Regions from separate parts of the Mesorhizobium sp. BR-1-1-10 genome, predicted to be linked through region 2. Evidence: predicted binding sites of a transcription regulator. Region 2 holds the regulator's gene; the other holds the start of a gene.
What was found. Region 2 encodes LexA, which represses DNA repair genes until DNA is damaged. Its sites were predicted from a motif close to TGTTCNNNNTGTGTTCNG; they were not measured.
Positions count from the first base shown of each region.

Region 1: recA (recombinase RecA) is a predicted target of LexA. The motif match lies at 11,636-11,653, and genes of this name have one in related genera.

Region 1 is NZ_JAIUIL010000002.1:178,757-194,208, reverse strand. It holds gene LB555_RS03890 (phosphatase PAP2 family protein) at 1-195, shown strand, start outside; gene LB555_RS03885 (alpha/beta hydrolase) at 289-963, opposite strand; gene LB555_RS03880 (cysteine desulfurase family protein) at 1,218-2,378, shown strand; gene sufB (Fe-S cluster assembly protein SufB) at 2,598-4,115, shown strand; gene sufC (Fe-S cluster assembly ATPase SufC) at 4,147-4,902, shown strand; gene LB555_RS29470 (hypothetical protein) at 5,113-5,181, opposite strand; gene sufD (Fe-S cluster assembly protein SufD) at 5,216-6,211, shown strand; gene LB555_RS03855 (cysteine desulfurase) at 6,217-7,461, shown strand; gene LB555_RS03850 (SUF system Fe-S cluster assembly protein) at 7,483-7,875, shown strand; gene sufA (Fe-S cluster assembly scaffold SufA) at 7,977-8,357, shown strand; gene LB555_RS03840 (GFA family protein) at 8,391-8,888, opposite strand; gene LB555_RS03835 (TfoX/Sxy family protein) at 8,979-9,302, shown strand; gene LB555_RS03830 (pseudouridine-5'-phosphate glycosidase) at 9,490-10,407, opposite strand; gene LB555_RS03825 (carbohydrate kinase family protein) at 10,485-11,429, opposite strand; gene recA (recombinase RecA) at 11,711-12,811, shown strand; gene alaS (alanine--tRNA ligase) at 13,083-15,452, shown strand, end outside.
Region 2 is NZ_JAIUIL010000003.1:455,055-470,506, reverse strand. It holds gene glp (gephyrin-like molybdotransferase Glp) at 1-121, shown strand, start outside; gene LB555_RS08140 (alpha/beta hydrolase) at 154-984, opposite strand; gene LB555_RS08135 (AMP-binding protein) at 1,296-2,921, shown strand; gene kynA (tryptophan 2,3-dioxygenase) at 2,918-3,754, shown strand; gene kynU (kynureninase) at 3,818-5,065, opposite strand; gene LB555_RS08120 (ABC transporter permease) at 5,113-6,036, opposite strand; gene LB555_RS08115 (ABC transporter ATP-binding protein) at 6,042-6,821, opposite strand; gene LB555_RS08110 (ABC transporter substrate-binding protein) at 6,880-7,866, opposite strand; gene LB555_RS08105 (GntR family transcriptional regulator) at 8,016-8,789, shown strand; gene lexA (transcriptional repressor LexA) at 9,199-9,942, shown strand; gene LB555_RS08095 (ComEC/Rec2 family competence protein) at 9,936-12,389, opposite strand; gene gltX (glutamate--tRNA ligase) at 12,493-13,917, shown strand; gene gltA (citrate synthase) at 14,101-15,423, shown strand.

The DNA of each region.
Region 1 (15,452 bases), on a different contig from region 2:
GGCTGCATCGCCTCGACCAGGATATTCGTCGGCGCGCACTATCCGAGCGACACCGTCGCCGGCTTCGGCCTCGGCTGTGCCTTCGCGGTGGCCTGCGGACTGGTCTTTGCCAGGCTCGGTTTCATCTTCCGGCCGGCAGCTTCAGGATTGCCGGTCCGCAAATCATCGTTCCGGCTTATTGCCCCAGAAAAATAAGTCGCTGCCGAACCGTATCGTGGCAAGCCAAATGGCGAGGAGCGGACATTGTCCGCCCGCTCATAGCCCCACGAACACGCCTGGCCAGATGTCTTAACGCAGCCGCTTCGGCCTCGGATCGGACAATTCTCCCGCCAGCCGTCGATCGAGATAATCGGAGCATTCCTCGATCAAGAGATCGGCGTCGTTGGCGAAAAAGTGGTTGGCGCCGGGCAGGGTCTTCTGCGTGATGGTGATGCCCTTCTGCGTATGCAGCTTGTCGACCAGGCCCTGCACATCCTTCGGCGGCGCCACCTTGTCGGCGTCGCCATGAATGATCAGGCCCGAAGACGGGCAGGGCGCCAGGAAGGAAAAATCATAGGTGTTGGGCTGCGGTGCGATCGAGATGAAGCCCTCGATCTCGGGCCGGCGCATCAGCAGCTGCATGCCGATCCACGAACCGAAGGAATAGCCGGCGACCCAGCAGCTCTTGGAATCCGGATGCAGCGACTGCACCCAGTCGAGTGCCGCCGCCGCGTCCGACAACTCGCCGGTTCCATGGTCGAACTCGCCCTGGCTGCGGCCGATGCCGCGAAAATTGAAGCGCAGCGTGGTGAAATCACGCTTCTGGAACATGTAGAAGAGGTCGTAGACGATCTTGTTGTTCATCGTGCCGCCGAACTGCGGGTGCGGATGCAACACGATGGCAATCGGCGCGCTCTTTTCCCGCGAGGGCTGGTAGCGTCCCTCCAGGCGGCCGGCCGGACCGGTGAAAATGACCTCAGGCATGAAATACTCCACGTGACATACAAGTGCGCGGTGCCCGGAAAACTGTTCCTCTGGCCCCGCTTCCACAGACCTTGACGCAGGGCGAGCGTCTTCATAGAAGCTAGTTTAGAATTGTTCAAAACTGGGTGGCCGAAACGCAATCGCCCGGTCGCCCTCGCCGCAAGCCGCGTAAATAGGACGGCTTGCCTTGGAATTTCAAGGAAATAACGCCATACGTCGGCGGAATGGCTTCTGACGGGAAGAACTGGACAAAAATGGCCGCGAGACGCGCCTATCTCGACTATAATGCCAGTGCGCCGCTGCTTTCAGCGGCGCGCGAGGCCATGGTCGCGGCGTTTGATGCGGCCAACCCTTCTTCGGTCCATGCCGAGGGGCGCGCCGCGCGCAGGCTCGTCGACAATGCCAGGCGCGACGTGGCGGCACTGGTCAACGGCAAGGCCGAACATGTCGTCTTCACTTCGGGTGCGACCGAGGCCGCCTCGGCGCTTCTGACGCCGGACTGGCGGATGGGGCGCGGCGCCATTCGCATGAGCCGGCTCTACGTGTGCGAGGCCGACCATCCGTGCCTGCTGAATGGCGGACGTTTCCCGGCAAGCCAGGTAAAGCGGATCGGTGTCGACGCCGATGGCATCGTCAACCTCGACGCCTTGGCCGCGGCGCTCGCCGGCCACGACAAGGCCGACGGTCTGCCGCTGGTGGCGATCCATGCCGCCAACAACGAAACCGGCGTCATCCAGCCGATCGATCGCATTGCCGAAATCGTCAAGGCGGAGGGCGGCATTCTTGTCGTCGATGCCGTGCAGGCCGCTGGCCGCGTCTCGATCGACATGGCGGCTGGATACGCCGACTATGCGATTGTGTCCTCACACAAGATCGGCGGCCCCAAGGGCGCCGGTGCCATCGTCGCCGCGGCCGACCTGATGATGCCGACGCCGCTGATCAATGGCGGCGGCCAGGAAAAAGGCCACCGTGGCGGCACCGAGAACCTGCCTGGCATTGCCGGGTTTGGCGCCGCTGCACGAGAAGCCCTGGCCGGACTGAAGGCCGTCGGTGCCGTGCGGCAGCGTCGCGATGAGGCCGAAGCCATCCTGAAGACGCTGGTGCCGGACGTGGAAATCTTCGGAACGGACGCGCCAAGGCTTGCCAACACGACATTCTTCGCTATTCCCGGCGTGAAAGCCGAAACCGCCCAGATCGCCTTCGATCTGGCAGGCGTGGCGCTTTCCGCCGGATCCGCCTGCTCGTCGGGCAAGGTCGGGCCGAGCCATGTGCTGAAAGCCATGGGGCACGGCGACAGCCTTGGCGCCCTGCGCGTCTCGGTCGGTGCCGCGACCGCCGCCGAGGACATCGAACTGTTCCGCACCGCGCTGGCAAGCATTGCCGCGCGTCGGGCGGGTAGAGATAAGGCCGCCTAGCGGTTGGAGCATCGGACCGGAGAATCCGATGCTTGAGAAAAACGGATTTGGGCCTTTCGGCCTGGTAGAGCCGTGCGTTTCATGCTGGCCGGGTGAATTTCCGGTGGAGGCGCACTATATTGAACTTACGCTGCCGCGGATGCTGCTCGGGCGTCCATTTGGCGGTGCCATAGTTTGAAAACTGTCGGGCCTTGACCCCGGCGTGGATGGAGAACGCTTATGCCTGCTGTGCAGGACACGATCGATCGGGTCCGAAAGATCGACGTCGACCAATACAAATACGGATTCCAGACCGAGATCGCCGTCGACAAGGCTCCCAAGGGCCTGAGCGAAGACATTATTCGTTTCATCTCGGCCAAGAAGGACGAACCGTCCTGGATGCTGGAATGGCGCCTCGAAGCCTATCGGCGCTGGCTGACGCTGGAAGAGCCGACCTGGGCGCGCGTCAACTATCCCAAGATCGACTTCCAGGACATCTACTATTACGCGGCGCCCAAGAGCACGCCCGGACCGACTTCGCTCAGCGACGTCGATCCTGAGATCTTGAAAGTCTACGAGAAACTCGGCATTCCGTTGAGGGAGCAGGAGATCCTCGCAGGCGTCCAGAAGACCGACGCCTCGGAGTTCGAGGAAGCCAGCGACAATGTCTACAAGTCGGGCCGCGTCGCCGTCGACGCCGTGTTCGATTCCGTGTCCGTCGTCACCACTTTCAAAAAGGAACTGGCGCAGGCCGGAGTCATCTTCTGCTCGATCTCGGAAGCTATCCGCGAGCATCCCGAACTGGTGAAGAAATATCTCGGCTCGGTCGTGCCGACCTCTGACAATTACTACGCCACACTGAATTCGGCCGTGTTCACGGACGGGTCCTTCGTCTTCGTGCCGAAGGGGGTGCGCTGCCCGATGGAGCTGTCGACCTATTTCCGCATGAACGAGAAGAACACCGGACAGTTCGAGCGCACGCTGATCATCGCCGAGGAGGGGGCCTACGTCTCCTATCTCGAGGGCTGCACGGCGCCGCAACGCGACGAGAACCAGCTTCACGCCGCGGTGGTCGAACTGGTGGCGCTCGACGATGCCGAGATCAAATATTCGACCGTGCAGAACTGGTACCCCGGCGACGCCGAGGGCAAGGGCGGCATCTACAATTTCGTCACCAAGCGCGGCGACTGCCGAGGCCACCGATCGAAGATCTCGTGGACGCAGGTCGAGACCGGCTCCGCCATTACCTGGAAATATCCGAGCTGCATCCTGCGCGGCGACGATTCCTCTGGCGAGTTTTATTCGATCGCCGTCTCGAACGGCTATCAGCAGGTCGACAGCGGCACCAAGATGATCCATCTCGGCAAGAACACGTCGAGCCGCATCATCTCCAAGGGCATCGCCGCCGGATTCTCGCAGAACACCTATCGCGGCCAGGTCTCGGCGCACCGCAAGGCGACCAATGCCCGCAATTTCACCAACTGCGACAGCCTGCTGATCGGCGACCAGTGCGGCGCCCACACCGTGCCCTACATGGAAGCCAAGAACTCGACGGCGCAGTTCGAGCATGAGGCGACCACGTCGAAGATTTCCGAGGACCAGAAGTTCTACGTCATGCAGCGCGGCATCCCCGAGGAGGAAGCCATCGCGCTGATCGTCAACGGCTTCGTCAAGGACGTCATCCAGCAACTGCCGATGGAGTTCGCCGTCGAGGCGCAGAAGCTGATCGGCATCTCGCTGGAAGGCTCGGTGGGCTGACCAGCCCAGATAAATATTCAGGAAACAAAGAATGCTTGAGATCAAGAACCTGCACGCCCGCATCGTCGATGACGGCACCGAGATCATCCGCGGCCTGAACCTGACGGTGAAAGCCGGTGAGGTCGCCGCGATCATGGGCCCGAATGGCTCTGGCAAGTCGACCCTGTCCTACATCCTTGCCGGCCGCGAGGACTATGAGGTGACCGAAGGCGACATCCTCTACAACGGCCAGTCGATCCTTGAAATGGATCCGGCCGAGCGCGCTACGTCAGGAATTTTCCTCGCTTTCCAGTATCCGATGGAGATACCGGGCGTCGCGACCATGGAATTTCTCAAGGTGGCCATGAACGAGCAGCGCAAGGCGCGTGGTGAAGAGCCGCTGAAAATCCCGGAATTCCTCAAGCGCGTGAAGGAAGCCGCCGCCTCGCTCAGCATGGACATGGCGATGCTGAAGCGGCCGCTCAATGTCGGTTTTTCCGGCGGCGAGAAGAAGCGTGCCGAGATCCTGCAGATGAAGCTTCTGGAGCCGAAACTCTGCGTGCTCGACGAGACCGATTCCGGCCTCGACATCGATGCGCTGAAGATCGTCTCCGACGGCGTCAACGCGCTGCGGGCGCCGGACCGGGCATTCCTGGTCATCACCCACTATCAGCGCCTGCTCGAGCACATCGTGCCCGACAGCGTGCACGTGCTCTACAAGGGCCAGGTCATCAAGTCGGGCGACAAGTCCCTGGCGCTCGACCTTGAAGCCAATGGCTATGCCGGTGTGATCGGCGAAGCCGCGTGAGATGCCAGGTCATTTTGTGCCAAAAGACGGGGCAAAGCTGATGAATATGCACACACAACCGCAGCGCACACCGGCCGAGACAGCGTTGATCGACGCGTTCGGCGACCGGCTGTCGCTGTTGCCGGGCGACGGCGCGGTGATGCTGAAGCGCGACGATGCCATCGAAGCGATCAAGCACGGCTTGCCGACGCGACGTATCGAATCCTGGCATTATACCGACCTGCGCCGCCTTTTGAACGCGGTGCCGGAGTTCGACCCGGCCGCCACGGCGAAAGCCATCGCGCCAATCGTCGACGGTTCGACGGTTCTAAGCTTGTTGAACGGCGTATCGAGTGCCAAGGCGCCAGTTGTCGAAGGCGTCAGCGTCCAGCGCCTGTCGGAAAAGCTGATTGACGGCAGCATCGCGCCGGGCCTCGATCCCTATGGCAATGACGATGCCATCGGTGCGCTGAACACGGCTTTCGTTGCCGACGGCTACTTTGTCGACATCGCCGATGGCGCCGAACTGGAAAAGCCGGTCGAGCTGCAGAATTTGCAGGCCGGCGGCCAGACCCATGTGCGCTTGGCCGCTCGCGTCGGCGACGGCGCCAAGGCCGTCATCGTCGAGCGTCAGGCGGGCGAGGGCGCGGCGCTGACCAGTTCGGTCAGCCAACTCGTGCTCGGCGAAGGTGCTGAGGTAACGTGGCTGATCGTGCAGGAGCAGCCGGAGACTGCGACGCATCTGGCACAGTTCAAGGCCCATATCGGCAAGAACGCGAAACTGACGCTGTTCGTCATGAACGCCGGCGGCAAGCTTGTGCGCCAGGAGATCATGGTCAGGACGACAGGTGAGGGCGCCGACTTCCAATTGCGCGGCATCAACCTGCTCGCCGGCGACACCCACACCGACGTCACCATGGTGCTCGACCACGCCGTGCCGCACACGACCTCGACGGAGATCGTCCGCAACGTGGTGACGGGCAAGGCGCGTGGCGTCTTCCAGGGCCGCATCAACGTCCATCAATATGCGCAGAAGACCAACGCCAAGATGGCGTGCAACACGCTGTTGCTGTCGGATGACGGCGAGTTCTCGACCAAGCCCGAGCTCGAAATTTTCGCCGACGATGTCGTCTGCGGCCACGGCGCGACGGTGACCGAGATCGACCACGACCATCTGTTCTACCTGATGGCGCGCGGTGTCGACGAAAAGAGCGCACGCGGTCTGCTGGTCAAGGCCTTCGTCGCCGAGGTGATCGAGGAACTGGACGACGAGACGATTGTCGAGGCGCTGGAAGCGAAGCTCGACGAGTGGTTTGTGACGCACGGGTGAAGCTGATGAACGCACCGGGCAAGATTGGAGATTTCTACGACGTCGAGGCGATCCGCCGCGACTTCCCGATCCTGTCGCGCGAAGTCTACGGCAAGAAGCTGGTCTATCTCGACAATGGCGCCTCGGCGCAGAAGCCGCGGGTGGTGCTGGACACGATCCAGCACGCCTATTCCCAGGAATACGCCAACGTCCATCGCGGCCTGCATTTTCTGTCCAATGCCGCCACCGACGCTTACGAAAAGGCGCGGGAAACGGTGCGCCGTTTCCTCAACGCGCCAAGCACCGACAACATCGTCTTCACCTCCAACACGACGTCGGCCATCAACACCGTCGCCTATGGCTATGGCATGCCCAATATCGGCGAGGGCGACGAGATCGTGCTGTCGATCATGGAGCACCACTCCAACATCGTGCCCTGGCACTTCATCCGCGAGCGGCAGGGCGCCAAGCTGGTCTGGGTGCCGGTCGACGATCTCGGCGTCTTCCACATCGAGGAATTCGAAAAGCGGCTGTCCGATCGCACTAAACTCGTGGCCATCACGCAGATGTCGAACGCGCTGGGCACGGTGACACCGATCAAGGAGATCGTGCGCATCGCGCATTCGCGTGGAATTCCGGTGCTTGTCGACGGCAGCCAGAGCGCGGTGCACATGCCGATCGACGTGCAGGATCTCGATTGCGATTTCTTCGTCTTCACCGGCCACAAGGTCTACGGTCCCTCGGGCATCGGTGTGCTCTACGGCAAGAAGGATAGTCTCGCCGGCATGCGGCCCTTCATGGGCGGCGGCGAGATGATCGAGGAGGTGACGGAAGACATCGTCACCTACAACGAGCCGCCGCATCGCTTCGAGGCCGGCACGCCGCCGATCGTCCAGGCGATCGGACTGGGCGCCGCGCTCGACTACATGGACTCTGTCGGCCGCGAGCGCATCGCCGCGCATGAGGAAGACTTGAAGACCTACGCCCACGAGCGCCTGCGCGCCATCAACTCGCTGCGCATCTTCGGCGATGCGCCCGGCAAGGGCGCCATCATCTCCTTCGAGCTGCAAGGCATTCATGCCCATGACGTGTCGATGGTGATAGACAGGCAAGGCGTGGCGGTCCGTGCCGGCACCCATTGCGCCCAGCCGCTGTTGAAACGCTTTGGCGTAACCTCCACATGCAGGGCATCGTTCGGCATGTATAATACCAGGGCAGAAGTCGACGCTTTGGCCGAGGCGCTTGAAAAAGCGCGCAAATTCTTCGGATGACGATTTTTTCGGGTGACGACCATGGATGATGTGAGCACCACCACCGAAGCTACGCCGGAAGCCGCCGGCAACAGCGTCGTTTCCGCCTCGGCCATTCCCGCCGATGAACTGGCGCGGCTGACCGACGACATCGTCTCGGCGTTGAAGACGGTCTACGACCCGGAAATCCCGGCCGACATCTACGAGCTTGGCCTCGTCTACAAGATCGACGTCGAGGACGACCGCTCGGTCAAGATCGACATGACGCTGACCGCGCCTGGCTGCCCGGTGGCCGGCGAAATGCCCGGCTGGGTGGAAAATGCCGTCGGTGCCGTCGAGGGCGTCTCCGGCGTTGAAGTCAACATGACCTTCGACCCACCCTGGACGCCCGACCGCATGTCTGAAGAGGCGCAGGTGGCGGTGGGCTGGTACTAGCGCCGCACCTGGCACACTTGCGCCAGTGGTAAAACTTCACCATTTAGGTGAGGAATCATTCGGCAGGCCTTGAACCTGCATGGAATGGAGAAGGAAAAAGCATGGGACGCTTTGCCGTCATCACGATGACCGAAAAGGCCGCCGACCGGGTGCGTGAGATCGTCGCCACGCGCGACAACGCGCATGGCATCCGCCTTGGCATCAAGAAGGGCGGCTGCGCCGGCATGGAATACACGGTCGATCTGGTGACCGAGCCCAACACAAAGGACGACCATATCGAGCGCGACGGCGCGCATGTCTATGTCGCGCCGGAAGCCGCCCTGTTTCTGTTCGGCACCGAGATGGATTTCGAGCAGACGACGCTGCGTACCGGCTTCACCTTCCACAACCCGAACCAGAGTTCGGCTTGCGGCTGCGGCGAATCCGTCGAACTGAAGCCGGCCGATCTCAAGGCGCTGGCCGAGGCGCGCGCCACGGCCTGATCTTCCTTCGCCCCGTTTACGGGGCGAAGAAAGCTAATCCACCCACATCCCCGTCCGCTTATGCCAATCGGCGATCGATTCCTCGGGATAGACGTCGAATGTCTTGTCGCCCTTGCCGATCTCAGGCTCGACCCAGTTGGCCTTGTATTTCAGCATCAGATGCACTTTTTCAGGCGGCGTTGGCAGATCGCTGTCGATCGCCGAGGCGAAGGGATGCACCAGGTCCGGCCAGGTTGGGTCGTAGAGCCAGAGCGCCGACCCGCATTTGCGGCAAAAATTGCGCTCCCCGGTCGATATCTCGCAGTGGGGATGCTCGTCATCCTCGATCTCGGCGCGATAGACGCCGAGATTGCTCTTGCCCCTGATGTTCAGCGTCTCGTAGGCGGCGCCGAGATTGATGGCGAAACCGCCGCCGCCCTGCTGCTTACGGCAGATCGAGCAGTAGCACAGCATGAACGGCACGGGCGTGTGGCTTTCCACCTCGAAACGCACGGCGTTGCAGCGACAGGACCCCTTGAGCAGCACAGGCATGGCTAAAACTCCGACAGGATAGCCACAACCTGTCAGCATGATTTTGGTTGCGGCGATGACAAGGCCAAATGCCGGTGACATGATCGCGGCATGGACAATGAGCGCATCGCAGAACTGTTCGAGGGCCTCGGTCCGGTCAGCATCCGAAAACTATTCGGCGGCAAAGGCATCTATTTCGATGGCGTCATCGTCGCCATCGTGCTGCGCGGCGAATTGCTGCTGAAAGCCGACGCGCAGAGCGAATCGGAGTTCGAAGCCGCGGGCTGCCGGCAATGGACCTACACCGGCTCTCGCCACGGCAAGCTTGTCGCCATGCCCTATTGGAGCATTCCCGACAGCGCTTTCGACGATCCCGACGAAATGACGGTGTGGGCGCGACGCGCCTATGAGGCTGGGCGGCGGGCGGGGAAGTAGGCTCCCGCCAGCGCGAGGCCGCCCCCTCATCCGGCCGCTTCGCGGCCGCCTTCTCCCCCGGGGGGGAGAAGAGGTTTGCGTTGAGGCCGCAAGTTCCTCTCCCCTCGGGGAGAGGTCGGATTGCCCCAAATTGCTCTTTGCAATTCGGTCTTGGCAATCCGGGTGAGGGGGACTTTCTTGGCAGTCCCTACAGCGCCTTGGCGATCTCAGCCGCCAGCCTTGCATTGTTCTCGACCAGCGCGATGTTGGTCTTCAGGCTGCGGCCGCCGGTGAGTTCGAGGATTTTTCCCAGCAGGAACGGCGTCACCGCCTTGCCGGTCACGTTGAGCGCCTCGGCCGCCTTTTGCGCGGCTTCGATATAGCCCGCCATCTCCTCGGCCGGGATTTCCTGGTTCTCCGGCACGGGGTTGGCAATCAGCATGCCGCCGCCCAAGCCCAGAGCCAGGCGTGTCCGGTAGAAATGCGCGATATCTTCCGGTCCGTGCAAGGTCAATGGCGCCCGGAACGGTGACTGCCGCGACCAGAAGGCCGGCATCGTCTCGCAGCCATGGCCGACCACGGGCACGCCGCGCGTCTCCAGCACTTCCAGCGTCTTTTCGATGTCGAGGATCGCCTTGGCGCCGGCCGAGACGACGATCACCGGTGTACGCGCCAATTCATCGAGGTCGGCCGAGATGTCGAAGCTCTTTTCCGCCCCCTTGTGCACGCCGCCAATGCCGCCGGTGGCGAACACCTTTATCCCGACCATGTCAGCCGCGATCATGGTGGCGGCGACCGTGGTGCCACCGGTGCGGCCCTGCGCGACGGCGAAGCCGAGATCGGCGCGCGACAGCTTCATGGCGTCACCGGTCATCGCCAGCGATTCGCGTTCGCCGTCCGAAAGCCCGATCTTGATGCGGCCGTTGACCACCGCGATGGTTGCCGGCACGGCGCCGCCGTCAGCGATGATCTTTTCGACGTTGGCCGCCATGGCGCCATTGTCGGGATAGGGCATGCCATGGGTGATGATGGTGCTTTCGAGCGCCACCACCGGGCGCCCGGCGGCCAGGGCCTGCGCCACCGGTGCGTGGACATCGATGAAGGGGCGGGCGGTCTCTGGCGTCATCTCTGATCTCCAATCCGGAGTGCGGCGCATCCATCAGGAAAGCGTAGCTTCACCGCGCGTTATGAACTTGCCGGGTCTCATGCCACTTCCCTGGCATCCGGCACAAGGGCCAGCGCTTCCGCGAAGCTCGCCGCGGTGAATTCGGGCACCGCGTCGGCGCTTTCGATGGCCAGCGTTGCCGCGGCGACGCCCTCACGCACGGCGTGGCGCAGCGGCTGGCCCCGCAGCAGTGCTGCGACCGTTGCACCTGCCAGCGCGTCGCCGGCGCCGGTGACATCGGCGACTTTTCTGGGGGCAGGCGGCAGGATCGAAAAGGCGCCTGTCTCATCGAAACCCAGCACAGGGCCGCTGCCTGCCGTGACCACGCCGCTGGCAAGGCCGCTGCACCGCAACCCGTCGACCATTTCCCGCTCGGCGGCCGCTGCATTGACACCGGCCAGCACGACGGCCTCTCGCCGGTTCATGAAGAGCTGGGCCAGCCCGCCGAGAACCGGTATCAGCCGCGTTACCTTCGCCGGCGAAATCGCGATGGCGAAAACCGGTTTACCGGCGGCGAGCGACAGCAGCCGCTCCAGGGCGGCCGACGGCAGATTGGCGTCGCACAGGATGGCATCGGCGGCGGCCACCTCCTGGCGTATCTTGGAACGCCTGATCTGCTTGGGAAAAGCCAGGTCGTACAGTGCCATGTCGGCAAAGCCGACGATCAATTCGCCCTCGCGATCGATCAATGCCGTGTAGCTCGGCGTGGTACGGTCGAGGAACACCGCCGAAAGATCGGCGATGCCTGCCTCGGCGATGGCCCGTGAAACCGTATCGGCCGACGCATCGCCGCCCCGCATCGACACCAGGGAGGCCGACACGCCGCGCCGCACCATGCTGCGCAACGCATTGAAGACGCCCCCGCCGACATCCTCGCGCATCGTGCCGGGATTGGAGGCTGCCGGCACATAGGGACCGTACACCTGGCCACGCCGGTCGATATGGGCGCCGCCCACGGCCAGGATCTTCGGGGATTCCACCATGGTGGCGATATGACCTTTGTTGTTGCGGCCGCACAAGCGCTAGAGTGCGCGACAGAGCTTCGCATGCTGGTCGGCGATTCGGTCGGGCGATACGATCGAGCCGTCTGGCCCAATGCGGAGCCCGTTCGTGCCAGGGTTTGCGAGACAAAAAAAGAACAAATCGCGATATCCTTTGTTTTTCAGTTGGTTGTCACCCCTTGCCAAATGAGAACAAAAAAGGTACAAAATGGCAGGGATCACGGATTGTCCGGCCTTCATTGACGACCAAGGGGTGATGTATCATGGCTCAGAATTCTTTGCGGCTGGTAGAGGATAAGGCAGTGGACAAATCAAAGGCTCTGGATGCGGCGCTGTCGCAAATCGAGCGGGCTTTCGGCAAGGGCTCGATCATGCGGCTCGGCGCCAACGAGCAGGTCGTCGAGATCGAAACGGTGCCGACCGGCTCGCTCGGCCTCGACATCGCGCTCGGCGTCGGTGGCTTGCCGCGCGGCCGTATCATCGAGATCTATGGGCCGGAAAGCTCCGGCAAGACGACCCTGGCCCTGCACACCGTGGCTGAAGCCCAGAAGAAGGGCGGCATCTGCGCCTTCGTCGATGCCGAACACGCGCTCGATCCGGTCTACGCCCGCAAGCTCGGCGTCGATCTTGAGAACCTGCTGATCTCGCAGCCCGACACCGGCGAGCAGGCGCTGGAGATTTGCGACACGCTGGTGCGTTCCGGCGCCATCGACGTGCTGGTGGTCGATTCGGTGGCGGCGCTGACGCCGCGTGCCGAGATCGAGGGCGAGATGGGCGATTCGCTGCCGGGTCTGCAGGCCCGCCTGATGAGCCAGGCGCTGCGCAAGCTGACCGCGTCGATCTCGCGCTCCAACACCATGGTCATCTTCATCAACCAGATCCGCATGAAGATCGGCGTCATGTTCGGTTCGCCCGAAACCACGACCGGCGGCAACGCGCTGAAATTCTACGCTTCGGTTCGCCTCGACATCCGCCGTATCGGCTCGGTCAAGGATCGTGACGAGGTCGTCGGCAACCAGACCCGCGTCAAGGTGGTCAAGAACAAGTTGGCGCCGCCCTTCAAGGTGGTCGAGTTCGACATCATGTATGGCGAGGGCGTCTCCAAGACCGGCGAACTGGTCGACCTCGGCGTCAAGGCCGGCGTGGTCGAGAAATCGGGCGCCTGGTTCTCCTATAATTCGCAGCGTCTCGGCCAGGGCCGCGAGAATGCGAAACTGTTCCTGCGCGACAATCCCGATACCGCGCGCGAGATCGAGCTGGCGCTCAGGCAGAATGCCGGATTGATCGCCGAAAAGTTCCTCGAAAATGGTGGCTCCGAGGGCAATGGCGACGACGGTTTTGAGGACGAAGCCGGCGCGATGTAGGCAACGGCCAGAATTTGGCCATAAATCCAGACTATTAGTCAATGCTTAAGTAACAGAGTTCCGTAGTACCGCGTTCCAAACCGCCGGCCTTCGCGCCGGCGGTTTTCGTTTGGGCGGCCCCGCAAGTGCCGGTGCAAAGCGCGAATTGGCCCAATTCCGTGTTTCTGGACAGGGTCAAGAGCTACGGCTAAAAGGCCAGCTCCATCTTCTAGAAAATACAGAGCCATCTCCCGCCGGTCCGGCCGGCGGCTCTCTTGAAAAGGCAGTATCCATGAGTGGCGTCAACGAGATCCGGTCGACCTTTCTCGACTATTTCCGCAAGGAGGGCCACGAGGTCGTGGCCTCAAGCCCGCTCGTGCCGCGCAACGATCCGACATTGATGTTCACCAATGCCGGCATGGTGCAGTTCAAGAATGTCTTCACCGGTTTGGAGAAGCGGCCCTATTCGCGCGCCACCACAGCCCAGAAAAGCGTCCGCGCCGGCGGCAAGCACAACGATCTCGACAATGTCGGCTATACCGCGCGCCACCTGACCTTCTTCGAGATGCTCGGCAATTTCTCCTTCGGCGACTATTTCAAGGAGCGCGCCATCGAGCTTGCCTGGAACCTCATCACCAGGGAGTTCGGGCTGAAGAAGGACAAGCTGCTGGTCACCGTCTATCACACGGACGACGAGGCGGCTGGCTTCTGGAAGAAGATCGCCGGTTTCTCCGACGATCGCATCATCCGCATCCCGACCTCGGACAATTTCTGGGCGATGGGCGACACCGGTCCTTGCGGACCTTGCTCGGAAATCTTCATCGATCGTGGCGAGCACATCTGGGGTGGACCTCCCGGCAGTCCCGAGGAAGACGGCGATCGCTTCCTCGAATTCTGGAACCTGGTGTTCATGCAGTATGAGCAGGTAACGAAAGAGGAGCGCGTCGACCTGCCGCGCCCGTCGATCGACACCGGCATGGGCCTGGAGCGCATGGCGTCCATCCTGCAAGGAGTGGAAAGCGTCTTCGAGACCGACCTGTTCCGTCATCTGATCGATGCGGCGTCCTCGGCACTTGGGCGCGCGCCCGACGCCGAAACGGTTGCGTCCTATCGCGTCATTGCCGATCATCTGCGCTCGTCCTCCTTCCTGGTCGCTGACGGCGTGCTGCCGTCGAACGAAGGCCGCGGCTATGTGCTGCGCCGCATCATGCGCCGCGCCATGCGCCATGCGCAGTTGCTGGGGGCGAACGAGCCGCTGATGTGGAAGCTGGTGCCGGCGCTGGTGCGCGAGATGGGCCAGGCCTATCCCGAACTGGCACGCGGCGAAACGATGATCGCCGAGACCCTGAAACTCGAGGAGACCCGTTTCCGCAAGACGCTGGTGCGCGGCCTCGGGCTGCTGTCCGAGGCGACGGAGAAGCTCGGCGCCGGCGACATGCTCGATGGCGAAACGGCATTCAAGCTCTACGACACCTATGGCTTCCCGCTCGACCTGACGCAGGACGCGCTGCGGCAGCGCAGCATCTCGGTCGACCTTGCCGGCTTCACCAATGCGATGGAGCAGCAGAAGGCAGAGGCGCGCAAGCACTGGGCCGGGTCCGGCGAGGCCGCCACCGAGACGGTTTGGTTCTCCGTGCGTGAAAAGACCGGCGCCACCGAATTCCTCGGCTACGAAACCGAGCAGGCGGAAGGCCTCATCGAGGCGCTGGTCAAGGACGGCAAGACCGTCGACAGCGCCGGCAAGGGCGATGCGGTCGCCGTGGTCGTCAACCAGACGCCGTTCTACGGCGAGTCCGGCGGCCAGATGGGTGACACCGGCATAATCTCGGGCGAGGGCTTCTCGATCGAGATTTCCGACACGCAGAAGAAGGCCGATGGCCTCTTCGTGCATCTCGGCAAGGTGGTCGCCGGCACGGTCAGGCCGGGTGCCGCGGTCGAACTTAAGGTCGATCATGCCAGGCGCTCCCGGCTGCGCGCCAACCACTCGGCGACGCACCTGATCCACGAGGCGTTGCGCGAGGTGCTGGGCACCCATGTCGCGCAGAAGGGTTCGCTGGTCGCACCCGAGCGTCTGCGCTTCGACATCTCGCACAACAAGCCGATCTCCGCGCAGGAGCTCGAAGAGGTCGAGCGCATGGCCAACGAGATCGTCGTGCAGAACGGCCCGGTGACCACGCGCCTGATGTCGGTCGATGACGCCATTGCCGAGGGCGCGATGGCGCTGTTCGGCGAGAAATACGGCGATGAGGTGCGCGTCGTGTCGATGGGCACGGGCCTGCATGGCGCCAAGGCCAACCGCCCTTATTCGGTCGAGCTCTGCGGCGGCACGCATGTCAGGGCGACCGGCGATATCGGCCTGGTGCGCATCGTCTCGGATGGTGCTGTCGCCGCCGGCGTGCGCCGCATCGAGGCGTTGACCGGCGAGGCCGCGCGCAGGCATCTCGATGAGCAGGACCGACGCCTGAAGACCACGGCGGCAACGCTTAAGATTTCGCCCGCAGATGTGCCAGCGCGCGTCGAAGCGCTGCTCGAAGAGCGCAAGAAGCTCGAGAAGGACCTGGCCGAAGCGCGCAAGAAATTGGCGCTGGGCGGCGGGTCGCCTGCCGATGCTCCTGCCGCCAACGAGATCGTCGCTGGCGTCGGCTTTCTCGGCAAGGCGGTG
Region 2 (15,452 bases):
CGGCATCCAGGATTCCTCGATGCTGAGGATGCTGGCCGATGCCAACGGACTGGTCGTTCGCGCGCCTTTTGCCCCTGCATCCGCTGCGGGCGACGCTTGCAGCGTTCTGATGTTGCGCTGAAGTATTTCGTAATAACTTACTGATCACAGGGCTTATTCCGAGATCAAGGTCCGCGTCAATGCATGCGCCGGATCGGCCAGGCCATCAACTACATCGTAGTGATGCCGGTCGGGCTCGACCACGGCACTGGTGGTGGCGCCAAGCCCGGTCCAGATGTTGGCCAGCAACGCATTCTGTCGCAGGAACTCCGAGCGCTCGCCGCCGCCGGCCCAGCAGGTGATGCGGGCACCATCGATTGGCCGCAGCAGTGCCGGGCTTTCCGTCAGCGCCTCATGCTCATCGATTTTCAGCACGGCGTTCATGCCGGTGCGCATCAGCGGGCGCAAATCATGCAAGCCGGAAATCGAAACGACGTGGCGTATGCGCCGCACGACATCGGTGGCGAGCGGTGTGGTTGTGGTCACCATGCGGCTGGCGAGATGTCCACCGGCCGAATGTCCGGTCAACATCAGCGGTCCCCCGACCATTGCCGCCGCTTTGCCGATCGCCGCCCCGATTTCGCTGACAATGCCGGCAATGCGGATGTCCGGGCACAGCGTGTAGGAAGGCATAGCCACCGCAAAGCCGTTGCCGACCGCGCCCTTGGCGAGATGCGACCATCCGCTTTTATCGGACTCCAGCCAGTAGCCGCCATGGATGAACACGACGAGCCCCTTGGGCGTGGTCTCCGGCAGGAAAAGGTCGAGCCGGTTGCGCGGCCGATCGCCATACGCGATGTCGAACCGTGCCCGGCCCTCCCCCGACAGTGCGTCACGGAACGCTTGCGCCGGTCCCGACCAGGCGGCCGGCCAACGGTCGCTGCCGGCAATATTCGCGCCGTTGGCATAGGCATTGTCCCAATCGGCAATGCGATGGTCGAGCATCGGCACCCTCCCCGAAACAGCGTCGTCTCAGTGCTAGCAATGGCCGCCACCATACCGTGCGTCAAGGCTTTGGGGTGAAACATTTTAGGCTTGAAACAAATTTCGACTGGTGCGATCCTGCCTTCGGAACAGCCGACAAAATGGGAGGTCCGCTGTGCCGTCCGAACCCGCCGATGGTCACCTTTCCGGTGACATGTCGACAAGGGTGTAGCCGGCCGCACGAAGCCTTCCGCGAGAGACAGGAATTCAGATCCACCGCCGCCGGCCAGGTGCCACGCACACTGCAGGCGGCAGACAGGGACAGCGGCGACATGCTTGGGCCTTCAGCGCATACCGACACGTTCACCCGCGATAATCTGCCGCCGCCCGAGCAATGGCCCGACTTCCTGCTCGACGGCTTCGACTATCCAGAACACCTCAATGCCGGTGTCGAATTGACCGACAGGCTCGTCGAGAAGGGCCTTGGTGACCACACCGCGCTGATCGGCAATGGCCGCCGCCGCACCTACAAGGAACTGTCCGACTGGACGAACCGGCTCGCCCATGCGCTGGTCGAGAACTACGGCGTCGAGCCGGGCAACCGGGTGCTGATCCGCTCCGCCAACAACCCGGCAATGGTCGCCTGCTGGCTGGCCGCCACCAAGGTCGGTGCTGTCGTCGTCAACACCATGCCGATGTTGCGCGCCGGTGAACTCACCAAGATCGTCGACAAGGCCGAGATCACGACCGCGCTCTGCGACACCAGGCTGATGGACGAGATGACCGCCTGCGCCAAGGACAGCGCGTTCCTGAAGCAGGTGATCGGCTTCGACGGCACCGCCAACCATGACGCCGAGCTCGATCGCGCCGCCCTCGACAAGCCGGTTACCTTCACCGCCGTCAGCACCGGCCGCGACGATGTCGCCCTGCTCGGCTTCACTTCGGGCACGACCGGCGTGCCGAAGGCGACGATGCATTTCCACCGCGACCTGCTGATCATCGCCGATGCCTACGCCCGTGAAGTCCTGCAGGTGACGCCCGACGACATCTTCGTCGGCTCGCCGCCGCTCGCCTTCACTTTCGGCCTTGGCGGGCTTGCCATCTTCCCCCTGCGCTTCGGCGCGGCGGCAACGCTTCTGGAACAGGCGACGCCACCCAACATGGTCCACATCATCGAGACCTACAAAGCGACCATTTCCTTCACCGCGCCGACCGCCTACCGGGCCATGCTGAAGGCCATGGACGAAGGCGCCGATCTTTCATCATTGCGCGTTGCCGTCTCGGCCGGCGAGACCTTGCCGGCCCCGGTCTTCGAAGAGTGGACGCGAAAGACCGGCAAGCCTATCCTTGACGGCATCGGCGCCACCGAAATGCTGCACATCTTCATCTCCAACCGCTTTGACGACAGGAAGCCCGCTTCGACGGGCAAGCCGGTGGGCGGTTACGAGGCGCGCATCGTCGACGAGGAGATGCGCGAGGTGCCGCGTGGCGAGACCGGACGGCTGGCGGTGCGCGGGCCGACCGGCTGCCGCTACATGGCCGATGACAGGCAGAAGGATTATGTGCGCGACGGCTGGAACCTCACCGGCGATACCTTCACGCAGGATGAGGACGGCTTCTTCCACTTCGCCGCGCGTTCCGACGACATGATTGTCAGCGCCGGCTACAACATCGCCGGACCCGAGGTCGAGGCGGCGCTGCTGTCGCATCCCGATGTCGCCGAATGCGCGGTCATCGGTGCCGAGGATGGCGAGCGCGGCCAGATCGTCGAGGCGCATGTCGTACTGGTGCAAGGTGTCCCGCCAGACGCAATGACCGTCAAGCGCCTGCAGGACCACGTCAAGGCAGCCATCGCGCCCTACAAATATCCCCGATCGGTCAAATTCATCGCCGCTCTGCCGAAGACCCAGACCGGCAAGATCCAGCGGTTTCGGCTGCGCACGGAGAAGATCAATTGAGCGAGCCTTACGATCCGGCCTCTGAAGGCGCAGAGATGTCGTTCAAGGAGCGCATGTCCTACAGCGACTATCTGCACCTGGAGAAAGTGCTGGAGGCCCAGACGCCGCTGTCCTCGGCGCATGACGAAATGCTGTTCATCATCCAGCACCAGACATCGGAATTGTGGATGAAACTCGCTTTGCACGAGATTGGCGCGGCGATCCGCTCGATCCGTGCCGACCGCCTCGAACCGAGCTTTAAGATGCTGTCGCGTGTCGCCCGCATTTTCGAGCAGTTGAACAATGCCTGGGACGTGCTGCGCACGATGACGCCCAGCGAATACACCGAGTTCCGCGACGCGCTCGGCCAGTCCTCGGGTTTCCAGTCCTGGCAGTATCGCGCCATCGAGTTCATGGCCGGTAACCGCAACCTCGCCATGCTCGGGCCGCACAAGCACCGGCCGGACCTCAGCCAGAAGCTGGAGGCGATCCTGGCCGAGCCGTCGCTCTACGATGAAGCGCTGCTGCTTCTGGCCCGCAATGGCTTCGACATCGGGGTGGACGCAAAGCGCACGGATTGGCGCGAGACGCGGACCGGGAACGAAGAAGTCCTGGTCGCCTGGCAGACGGTGTACCGCGATCCGCAGCGCTACTGGATGTTTTATGAACTGGCCGAGAAGCTGGTCGACTTCGAGGACTATTTCCGCCGCTGGCGCTTCAACCACGTCACCACCGTCGAGCGCATCATCGGCCTGAAGCGCGGCACCGGCGGCACGTCGGGCGCCTCCTATCTCAAGAAGATGCTCGAGGTCGTCCTGTTTCCGGAACTGTGGACGGTTCGCACCCGGCTCTGAACTCTCGTCTGACGCAATTCCTGTGGGAAACCGCGTCACATTTTTCCCGGCTTCGCGCCGGCTTCAGGTCACCGCCGTCTTGACCGCGAAGCGTGCATCCTGCCAGGCGCCAGTGCGCAGGATATCCTCCAGGACCTCGACCGCCTGCCATACATCGGCGTAGCCCACATACAGCGGGGTGAAGCCGAAGCGGATCGTCGACGGCGCACGGAAATCGCCGATCACACCGCGCTCGATCAAGGCCCGCATCACCTGGTAACCGTTGGGATGGAGGAAGGACACCTGGCTGCCACGCTGATTGCCGTCGCGCGGGCTTTCCAGCTCCAGGCCATAGGCGCCGCATCTGGTCTCGACGAGCTGGATGAACAGGTCGGTGAGCGCGATGCTCTTCTTGCGCACCGTCGCCATGTCGACATCGTCCCAGATATCCAGCGCCCCCTTCAGCGCCCGCATCGATAACACCGGCTGCGTGCCGCACAGGAACCGGCGGATACCGCTGCCGGCCGCATAACCCTGCTCGAAGGCGAAGGGCCGCGCATGGCCCCACCAACCGCTGAGCGGCTGCTGGACTTTATCGTGATGACGCTCGGCGGCGTAGATGAAGGCTGGCGCGCCCGGGCCGCCATTGAGATATTTGTAGGTGCAGCCGATGGCGAAATCGGCATTGGCGCTGTCGAGCTCGACAGGCAGCGCGCCGGCGGTGTGGCAGAGATCCCAGACGATCAGCGCTCCGACCTGATGGGCCTTGCATGTCAGTGCCGCCATGTCGCGCAGCTGGCCGGACTTGTAGTTGACGTGGTTGACCAGGATGACCGCAACGCGCTCGTCGATCAGCTCCTCAATGGTCGGCGCATCAACGCCCTCAAGGCGCAACACCGTGCCGGGGCGCGTCGAGGCCACGCCTTCGGCCATGTAGAGATCGGTTGGAAAGCTGTCTCCCTCGGCGACGATGACCGAGCGGTCCGGCCGCATGCCGAGTGCGGCATGCAGCACCTTGTAGATGTTGATCGAGGTCGTATCGCAGACCACCGTCTGGCCGGCCGCCGCGCCGATCAGCCGCCCCAGTTGGTCGCCGAGCGCGACCGGCATGTCGAACCAGCCGGCGGTGTTCCAGGCACGGATCAGATCCTGTGCCCACTCCTGGGTCGCGGCTTTCCGCAGCTCGTCGAAGACGGCGGGTGCCGCGGCGCCGAGTGAATTGCCGTCGAGATAGATCACGCCTTCCGGCAAGATGAACCGGTCGCGGATGGCACGCAGCGGGTCCGCCGCATCCATGGCTTCGACGGCTGCGAGATCGAGCGTTGCAGGCATCATTTGTGACATTCCCTGGTTATTCACGCCTTGGTCATTCACGCCGGTTACTCACGAATCGCTTCGCGAACCGGTGCGGAACCCCGGCTGCGCTTGAGGCTGGGCAAGGCAAGCATGGCCAGTACGAACAGGCCCGTGGCAAGCTTCAGGTCAGGCGGCGGCATGCCGGCCGCAAGGCAGAACGACACCAGCTGGTAGTAGATGATCGCGCCGGCGAAGGGCGCCAGCAATTGCCGCCACACCGTCTGCTTGCCGACGACGGCTTCGCCGATCATCAGCGCGGCAAGGCCGTTGATGAGAATTCCCAGGCCCATATTGACGTCGGCGAAGCCTTGCGACTGCACCATCAGCGCACCGCTTGACGCCGAAAAAGCGCTGGCCAGCCCGACACCGCCTATGGTCGCGGCCCAGACATTGATGCCTTGCGCCTCGGCCATGTCAGGATTGGCGCCCACGGCGCGCACGGCAGTCCCCTTCTCGGTCCTGAAGAACATGTAGAGCAGCATGAAGGCGGCAAGCGCGAGGAGACCCGCGACGACAATCTTGCTGGCGGGGAAACCCGGCCGCGCGAACGGCACCCAGTCGAACACCGAGGGCGAACCGAAGACGGACAGGTTGGACTTGCCCATAATGCGAAGGTTGATGCTGTAGAGCATCGTCATCATCAGGATGCCCGCAAGCAGCGTGTGGATGCGGAAGCGCAGATGGATGAAGGCGGTGCAGCAGCCCGCCGCGAAGCCAGCGACAAGGGCGGCAGCAACGCCCATCAGCGGCGATGCGCCGGCGGCAAGGAGAACGCCGCAGACGCAGCCGCCCAGCGGAAAAGCGCCTTCGCTGGTGAGATCGGGAAAATTCAGCATGCGAAACGGGATCATGATCCCGAGCACGACAAAGGCCAGGATCAGGCTTTGCGCCAGGGTGACCGGCATGATCGCGACGAAGCTGGTGAGAACGTCCCCAACAAAATCCATGATGATCAGCTCGCCAGCAACATGCGATCGGTCTTGACCGAGAAATGGCCGATCAGATCAATAACCGTGACCCTCGCCTTCTCCTGCCCGGCGACTTCCAGGAGCACCCGGCCCGCATCGAGCATGATCACCCGGCTGCCATAATCGACGGCGTGTTGCATGTTGTGGGTCACCATCAAAGTCGTCAGTTTCAGCGCGTTGACGGCGCGCACGGTCGCTTGCATGACGATTTCGGCCGTGCGCGGGTCGAGGGCCGCGGTATGCTCGTCGAGCAGCAGCAAGTCCGGCGATCCGCCGACCGCCATGATCAGCGACAAGGATTGCCGCTGCCCGCCCGAGAGCAGGTCGACGCGCGTGTCGAGACGATTTTCCAAACCGAGACCCAGTATCGACAGTCGTTCCCTGTAGGACGCAAGCCGGGTGGTGTTCAGCCCCGGGCGCAAGGTGCGCTTTTGGCTACGCAAATCGGCCAGCAGCATGTTTTCCGCAACCGTCATGCTGGCGGCGGTGCCGCGCATCGGGTCCTGGAACACGCGCGCCAGTTTCGCGGCGCGCTTGTGCACCGGCATTGCAGTCACGTCGGCGCCGTTGATCAGGATCTGGCCGGAATCGAGGATCAGGGCGCCGGAAATGGCGTTGAGCATGCTGCTCTTGCCGGCCCCATTGGAGCCGATGACGATGCCGAACTCTCCGGTGGCCAAGGACAGGCTGAGACCGTCCAGCGCGACCTTCTCGTCGGCCTGGCCCTTGTAGAACACTTTGCGCGCGGATCGAATCTCGAGCATCGTTTCTCCCTGACCTCGGGATGACGGCGCCGACGCCGTCACCCCGGCAGTTCCGATGTTAGTCGACGATGCAGCCGCAATCGGCCATTGAAGCCGGTATCTCGATGCCGAACGCGGCCATCGCCTTGCGCGAGATCGTTGCCATGTGGTCCTTGTAGGCCGGGCGCGACGGCGCGATCGTCTTGGGATCCTTGCCCTTGAGGATCTCGGCGGCGATGTTGCCGGCGTTGACGCCGACCTGCGTGTAATTGACCGCGAAGCTCGCCGGCACGGTACCGTTACGGACCGCACTGTCATCGGAGTTGACGACCGGGATACCGGCCTGGCGGGCGGCCGCGGAGACAGCGGCGATCGCCGGCTGGATCAGGTTCGAGGCCGGGCCGTAGATCACGTCGGCCTTGCCGGCGAGCGAAGCGATGCGTTGCTGGATGTCATTGACGTTGTCTATGCCGACCTCCACCACCTCGAAGCCCGCGGCCGGTGCCGCCGCCTTGATCTTTTCGACCAAGGCAACGTCATTGGCCTCACCGGGATTATAAGGCACGCCGAAGCGCTTGGCGTTCGGCAGCAGCTTCTTGGTGAAGGCCATCACCGCGGCGACGTCCTGCAGATCGCTGGCGCCGGTCATGCCTTCGTCTCCGGCGTCCCATGACGGCACCAGCTTGGCCGCCACCGGATCGGTGACCGCGGCAAAAACGATCGGAATGCCGGAACCGGCAAGCGCTTTCTTGGCGATCTGCGATACCGGCGTGGTGATGGTGTAGATCAGCTTGGGCTGCTCGGCCTGCAGCTTGGCGATCATCTGCGGCACCAGCGATGCATCGAAATTGGTGTGGCTCTCCGTGTAGACGACGTCCTTGCCCTCGACGTAGCCATTATCCGTCAGCGCCTTCTTGAAGCCGGCTATGGCGGCGTTCAATTGCGGATGCTCGCCGAAATTGGCAATGCCGATACGGATCTGATCGGCCGCGGCACTGCCGGCGCTGACCATCAATGCGCCTGCCAGCGCCAAGCCCGACAACCAAGCGGATTTCGACTTCAACATCATTTCCTCCCAGATTTGATCAGGGCCGCTTGGAAACGCGGCGGCTACGGCGATCATGGTGAGTCCGCCGGTCTGTGTCAAACATTATATATAATTGTTGCTGTGACCCAATATCATATATACTTTTGCCAGACGACGGATTGATCACCATGCGGGATGAAACGAGTTCCACAAAAACGGAAGCCGCCTATCAGCTGTTGCGGCGCGACATCCTGACCACGCGCCTCATGCCCGGCGCCCCGCTCAAACTGAGTGCGCTGCGCGGCACCTATGGCGTCGGCTGGACACCGTTGCGCGAAGCCCTGTCGCGGCTCGAGGCCGAACGCCTGGTCACCGCCATCAGCAATCGTGGTTTTGCCGTGGCTCCGGTGTCGCGGGCCGAGCTGGAGGATCTGGCACGCGCCAGGATGGTGGTCGAGATACCCCTGTTCCTCGAATCGATGGAAAAAGGCGGCAGGGAGTGGGAGGATGCCGTGGTCACCGCCCACTACCGGCTCTCGCGTTGCAAGACGGCGGTCGACGATCCCTCGGACGCGGCCGTCGACAGATGGGACGAGAACCACGAGGCCTTCCATGCGGCGCTGCTGAGCGCCGCCACATGCGACTGGCTGTTGCGGTTCCGCTCGACGATCTCGGATCAGCTGCGCCGGCATCATCGCTTTCTTGGTCTGGCGCCGACACTGCGGGCCGCGGCCGGCCTCAAGGATGGCTATGAAGAGGCAATCGAAGCGCTACGCGAAGCGATTGCGATCGAACACCATACCGCGATCATGGAAGCGGCGCTCGACCGTGACGTCGAGCGGGCCAAGGCGCTGATGACGGCGCATATCGGCTACACACTGCACGTCTATGTCCACAGCGAAGACAGCGGCGCTACCAGATACGCCGCTCGCGCCGGCAGCTTGAAGGCGGGTTCGGGATAACTTCAGCGCTTCCGCTACGCCTATTCGAACGCGCTGGCCGGGGTGCGCCGAACGCCCGGATCCATGGCCGCCCGAAGCTACCAATCGTTGGCATTTTGGTTTCGTTTCGTTCCGCGATAATGGCTCCGCGAATTATACGTGCCCCCGAGGAGAAGCCTTCCAACTAACTGATGCCAAAGCCTCGTCGGCGGATGGGCCACAGGCCATTAACCAAAACGATTTCAATGCGCCTGCCGATGGCGGAAAGGGCTGGTTGCTGCCCGCCGTCGCGGGCAAAAAACTTCAGACCCCTTAACAAATTCATTAAACTTTAAACGGTTGCAGAACACAACTGGAACAGATAGTGTTTGTTCTGGGTTTGTTTTTTCGATTCTGGTTCAACCTTTCGTTCAATGTCTTGGGGGCCGCCATGCTGACACGCAAGCAACATGAACTGCTGATGTTCATCCACGAACGGCTCAAGGAAAGCGGGATACCGCCTTCCTTCGACGAGATGAAGGAAGCACTCGATCTTGCCTCCAAGTCGGGGATCCATCGCCTGATCACGGCGCTGGAGGAGCGCGGCTTCATTCGCCGGCTACCCAATCGGGCGCGCGCGCTGGAAGTGCTGCGGCTGCCGGACTCGATCGCGCCGGGCCTCAATGCGGCAAAGAAGTTCTCGCCAAGCGTCATCCAAGGCAGCCTTGGCCAAGGCAGTCTCGGACGCCAGATCAGGCCGGCCGCTGCGCCTTCGCGCCTGCCCGCGGCCGGCAACGACGACGATGCGGTTTCAGCCGTGTCCATCCCGGTCATGGGCCGTATCGCCGCCGGTGTGCCGATCGATGCCATCCAGCATCAGACGCATTCGATCTCGGTGCCGCCGGACATGATCATGGGCGGCGAGCACTATGCGTTGGAGGTCAAGGGCGACTCGATGATCGAGGCTGGTATCTTCGATGGAGACACGGTCATTATCCGCAATGCCGACACGGCAAGCCCGGGCGAAATTATCGTGGCACTGGTCGACGAAGAGGAAGCGACACTGAAGCGGTTCCGCCGCAAAGGCGCTTCGATCGCGCTCGAGGCCGCCAATCCAGCCTACGAAACGCGCATTTTCGGGCCGGACAGGGTCAAGGTACAAGGCAAGCTGGTCGGGTTGATCAGGCGTTACTGAGCCGGCTTGCCATCGGGCTTGTCGGGTTTTTTGTACGGCGGCAGCCCCCTTGCCTCGCGTGAGAATTTTCGCTGTTCGTGCCAAGGTCGGTATGGTCCGTCGACGGCGAATGCGATCGCGGCCCGGGTCGTGGCCGACTGGGGATTGAAGAAGACGGCAGCGCTTCCCTTGCGGGCGAGCTGCCGTTTGGTGACGACGAGAACCAGTGGATTGTGGCACGCGTCATAGGCGGTTGCGTCGTTGACGATGATCAGGTCGGCGAAAGCGCAGGCTTTCCAGGTGGTCTTGCGGTCTTCGACATAGGCAATGATCGCGCCGGAAGGGTGCCTGGCAAGGCACAGGCCTTCGCGGCAGTAGAAGGGCGATCCCGGCGGCAGGTCGGTCGGACTGGCAACATCGAATTGCCCGTCTGTCGTGTCGAACATTTCCGGTTTGACGATTGTTTCGGAGATCAGGGCGCGCTTCCAGTTGTCGGTTGCGAATTCGTTGGGACGTTCCCGGTTGACGGCCAGTTCGCCATTGCCGATCGGCAGCGCGACCAGCCGCGCATCTTCCGAGATCAGCACATCGGGCGCGCGCGTGTGCGACACAGTCAACAGGCCGGCGAGCGCGAATGGCAGCGCCGCGAGCCGCAGCCATGTCGTCGCCATCGTCGCGATTACCAGCGCGACCGTGACCATCAGCACGGATTGCTGCGAAATCAGCCCGACTCCATCGACCGGAGAGCGCTCCGATATCCACGCCGACACGGCGATCATTGCTGTCAGGCCCTTGCCCATGAGGTAGAGAGCCGGCCAATCCAGTCCGAATGGCATCAGCAGCGCGCTGGCGACGGCCAGGAACATCACGACCGACACGATAGGCATCACGGCCAGATTGGCGAACAGGCTGAGCGGCGATACCCGCTGGAAATGCCAGATGGCAAACAGTGCCGTGGCGCTGCCGGCGATAATAGACGTCATGGCCAATCCACCTGTCGCCAGCAGGAATTTTCGCGTCAGGAACCAGGGCAGCGATCGCTTTGGCGGCGGTGGCCGCGTCTTTCCCGCACGGTGATCGGCCCAGCCGGCATAAGCGCCAACCAGGGCCGCGGTCGCGGCGAACGACATCTGAAAGCTCGGGCCGACGACCTCGTGAGGCGAGACCAGGATGACGGCGATCGCCGAGATCGCCAGATTGCGCATGGTCAGCGCAGCGCGATCGAAGAAGACGGCAATCAGCATCACCGCCAGCATGATGAAGCTGCGTTCGGCCGCAACGACGACACCGGAAATGATGAGATAGGCCGCGATCGAGAACAGTGCGGCGGCGGCCGCGTATTTCTTCACCGGCCGGCGCGCGGAAAAGTCTGGAAACAGCGCGAAGGCACCACGCAGCAGACCCATGATGGTGCCGGCCACAAGCGCCATATGCAGTCCCGAAATAGAGATGATGTGATAGATGCCGGTACGCCGCATCGCTTCATTGATTTCATCGGGTATGCCGGCGCGCACGCCGACGATCAGCGCCGCCGCGATCTCGCCTTCAGCGCCGCCGACGCTGCCCCTGATGTGGTCGGCGATGGCTTCGCGGGCATTTTCGATGCCTGAAAAAAGGCGAGCCGATAGCGGCATCTCACCGTCGTCGGCGGAAACAACCGTTGGATTGCCGAGAAAGAAGCCGCTGCCGCCGATGCCGGCGAAATAGCTGTCGAAAGAGAAGTCGTAGCTGTCCGGCCGCACCGGACCGGTCGGCGGCAGCAGTTTGGCGTAGCCTGTGATGAGCGAGCCGGCGGTCATTCCCGGTGGTATCTTGCGTGCGGAAAGCCGGACCCTTTCCGGCGCATAGCGCAGTTTCGGCCGGGCGGTCGAAATCACGTCCATGGTCAGCCGGATGCGGCCGCTCTCCATCTCTTCGAGCGAGACCACGCGGCCGGTCAGTTGCGTGGAGATTTCCGAACCCAGCATCCGGGTTCCGGCTCGCCATGTTTCGACCTTCGCCGCGAGTAGGCCCAGCGCGCACAACAGCACTGCCATGAAACACAGATGGGTTTTCGACCAGGAGCGCGAGACGAAGGCACAGACCGCCATCAGCACCACGACCGCGACGGGTTTTGCAAAGTCGGGCTCGGATGCCAGCGAGAAATAGGCGATCGCCCCAACGGCCAGACAGACCGGCACCAGCAGGAACGCGATGCCCCGGTCGAGTTCAAGCTCCGCCGCCCGGGTCACGCCATGGCGCACGCGAGGCAAGGATACCAGGCCGACTTGCCGGCGCACGCGCGCGATCCTGCCCGCGGCAGGAGCCGGCGCCGGCGCCTGCCCACCTGCCTGCAGCGACCTGGTTTCGGGTGCAGCCACGAGCGGAGATGGCAGTGGGATCGTCGCAGGCGCCGCAAACAGGGATCGCTCGCTGACGCCGATAGCGGCATCCTCGCCCCGATCCGAGCCCCGGCCTCGTCCAGTCATCGGGTCTGCCCCTTGCACCCTCGACGTCCTATGCTACATGAACGCGCAACGCGCGAAAGTCCGCACGCTCCGCACCCAGCTTCAGACGTTTTCCGAGAGTTCCATGCCCGACAAGGTCATCACCCGTTTTGCCCCCTCGCCGACCGGCTATCTGCACATCGGCGGCGCGCGCACGGCGCTCTTCAACTGGCTCTATGCAAAGCATACCGGCGGCACGATGCTGCTGCGCATCGAGGACACCGATCGCGAGCGTTCGACCGATGCGGCCACATCGGCCATTCTCGATGGCCTGACCTGGCTTGGCCTTTCGTGGGACGGTGACGCGGTCTCCCAATTCGAGCGCGCGCCGCGCCATCGCGAGGTGGCCGAGGAGCTGGTGCGCCTGGGCAAGGCCTATTACAGCTACGAGACTTCAGCCGAGCTCGAGGCAATGCGCGAGGCTGCACGTGCCAAGGGCCTGCCGCCACGCTATAACGGCCATTGGCGTGACCGCGACCCGTCGGAGGCGCCGTCCGGCGTCAGGGGCGCCATCCGCATCAAGGCACCGGCCGAGGGCGAGACAGTTGTGCAGGACCGGGTCCAGGGAGACGTGCGCTTCCCCAACAAGGATCTCGACGACTTCATCATCCTGCGTTCGGACGGCAACCCGACCTACATGCATGCCGTCGTCGTCGACGATCACGACATGGGCGTCACCCACATCATCCGTGGCGACGATCACCTGACCAACGCCGCCCGCCAGACCGTGATCTACAATGCCATGGGCTGGGACGTGCCGTCGATGTCGCATATCCCGCTGATCCACGGCGCCGACGGCGCCAAGCTGTCGAAGCGCCATGGCGCGCTCGGCGTCGAAGCCTATCGCGCCATGGGCTATCTGCCGGAGGCGCTCCTCAATTACCTTGCGCGGCTCGGCTGGAGCCATGGCGACGACGAGATCATGTCGATCGAGGACATGGTCTCGTGGTTCGACATTAGCGACGTCAACAAGGGTGCGGCGCGCTTCGACTTCGCCAAGCTGGAAGCGATCAACGGCGCGCATATGCGACGTATGGCCGACACCGAGCTGTTCGATATCTTTATCGCCACCTTGCCCTATCTGGAGGGCGGCCCGGCGATGGCGGCGCGGCTCAACGAGAAGAACAAGGCGCAGCTGCTGGCAGCACTTCCGGGCCTGAAGGAGCGCGCCAAGACGCTGGTCGAGCTTGTCGACGGCGCCGCCTTCCTGTTTGCCGCGCGGCCGCTGCCGATCGACGACAAGGCGGCACTCCTGCTCAATGACGACGCGCGCAAGATCCTGCGTGGCGCTCACGAAGCTTTGAAGTCGCTGTCAGGCGACTGGACGGCGGCCACGGCCGAGGCCGCGATCCGCGACTTTGCGCTGGCTGGCGGGCACAAGCTTGGCGCCGTGGCCCAGCCGTTGCGGGCTGCGTTGACCGGCAAGAGCACGTCACCGGGCGTATTCGACGTGCTTGCCGTTCTGGGGCGTGAGGAAAGCCTGGCGCGCGTAGCGGATCAAATCGATTAGGAGCAAACTGGCCCAAGAAGATTGGCATTGAAAGGCGGGTTTCGCAGTGCAACATTAGGCCTTGGCCCAATCTGGCACGCACCTCCTAGAATGCGGTGGCGAATACGCGCATTGCGGTGATTTCGACGTGTCGCTCTGCGGAATTTGCCTTTGCCGGCATGAGGAAACAAGAAGGAGTTTGCAATGACCGAAGCTGCGAAAAAACTGGATGTGGGCGGCCAAGAGGCCACGGCAACGCTGGAATTCGCCGGCAAGACTCACGAATTCAAGGTGCGAAGCGGCTCGGTCGGACCTGACGTCATCGACATCGCCTCGCTCTACAGCACCACCGGCGCCTTCACCTATGACCCAGGCTTCACCTCGACGGCAAGCTGCGAGTCGGAAATCACCTTCATCGATGGCGACGCCGGCATCCTCCTGCATCGGGGCTATCCGATCGACCAGTTGGCCGAACATGGCGACTTCCTCGAAGTCTGCTACCTCCTGCTCTACGGCGAATTGCCGACCAAGGCGCAGAAGGACGATTTTGACTACCGCGTAACGCGCCACACAATGGTGCACGAGCAGATGTCGCGCTTTTTCACCGGCTTCCGCCGCGACGCGCACCCGATGGCGGTGATGTGCGGCGTGGTTGGCGCGCTGTCGGCCTTCTATCATGACTCGACCGACATCTCCGACCCGTACCAGCGCATGGTTGCCTCCATGCGCCTGATCGCCAAAATGCCGACGATCGCGGCCATGGCCTACAAGTACCACATCGGCCAGCCCTTTATTTATCCGAAGAACGATCTCGGTTTCGCGGCAAACTTCCTGCACATGTGCTTTGCCGTGCCGTGCGAGGAGTACAAGATCAACCCGGTGCTGGCGCGCGCCATGGAGCGTATCTTCATCCTGCATGCCGATCATGAGCAGAACGCTTCGACCTCGACCGTTCGCCTCGCCGGTTCCTCGGGCGCCAACCCGTTCGCCTGCATCGCCGCCGGGATTGCTTGCCTGTGGGGCCCGGCCCATGGCGGCGCCAACGAAGCGGCGCTCAACATGCTGGGCGAGATCGGGCATGTCGATCACATCCCGGAATTCATCGCCCGCGCCAAGGACAAGAACGATCCGTTCCGCCTGATGGGCTTTGGCCACCGCGTCTACAAGAACTACGATCCGCGTGCCAAGATCATGCAGAAGACGGCGCATGAGGTTCTGGGCGAACTCGGCATCAAGGACGATCCGCTGCTCGACATCGCGATGGAACTGGAAAAGATCGCGCTGACCGATCCCTATTTCATCGAGAAGAAACTCTACCCGAACGTCGACTTCTATTCCGGCATCACGCTGAAGGCGCTGGGCTTCCCCACCACCATGTTCACCGTGCTGTTCGCGGTTGCCCGCACGGTCGGCTGGATCGCCCAGTGGAAGGAAATGATCGAGGATCCACGCCAGAAGATCGGCCGTCCGCGCCAGCTCTATACCGGTGCGCCAGAGCGCGACTACGTGCCGATCGCCAAGCGCTGAGACGAGTGAGTAGCGAGTAGTGAGTAGTG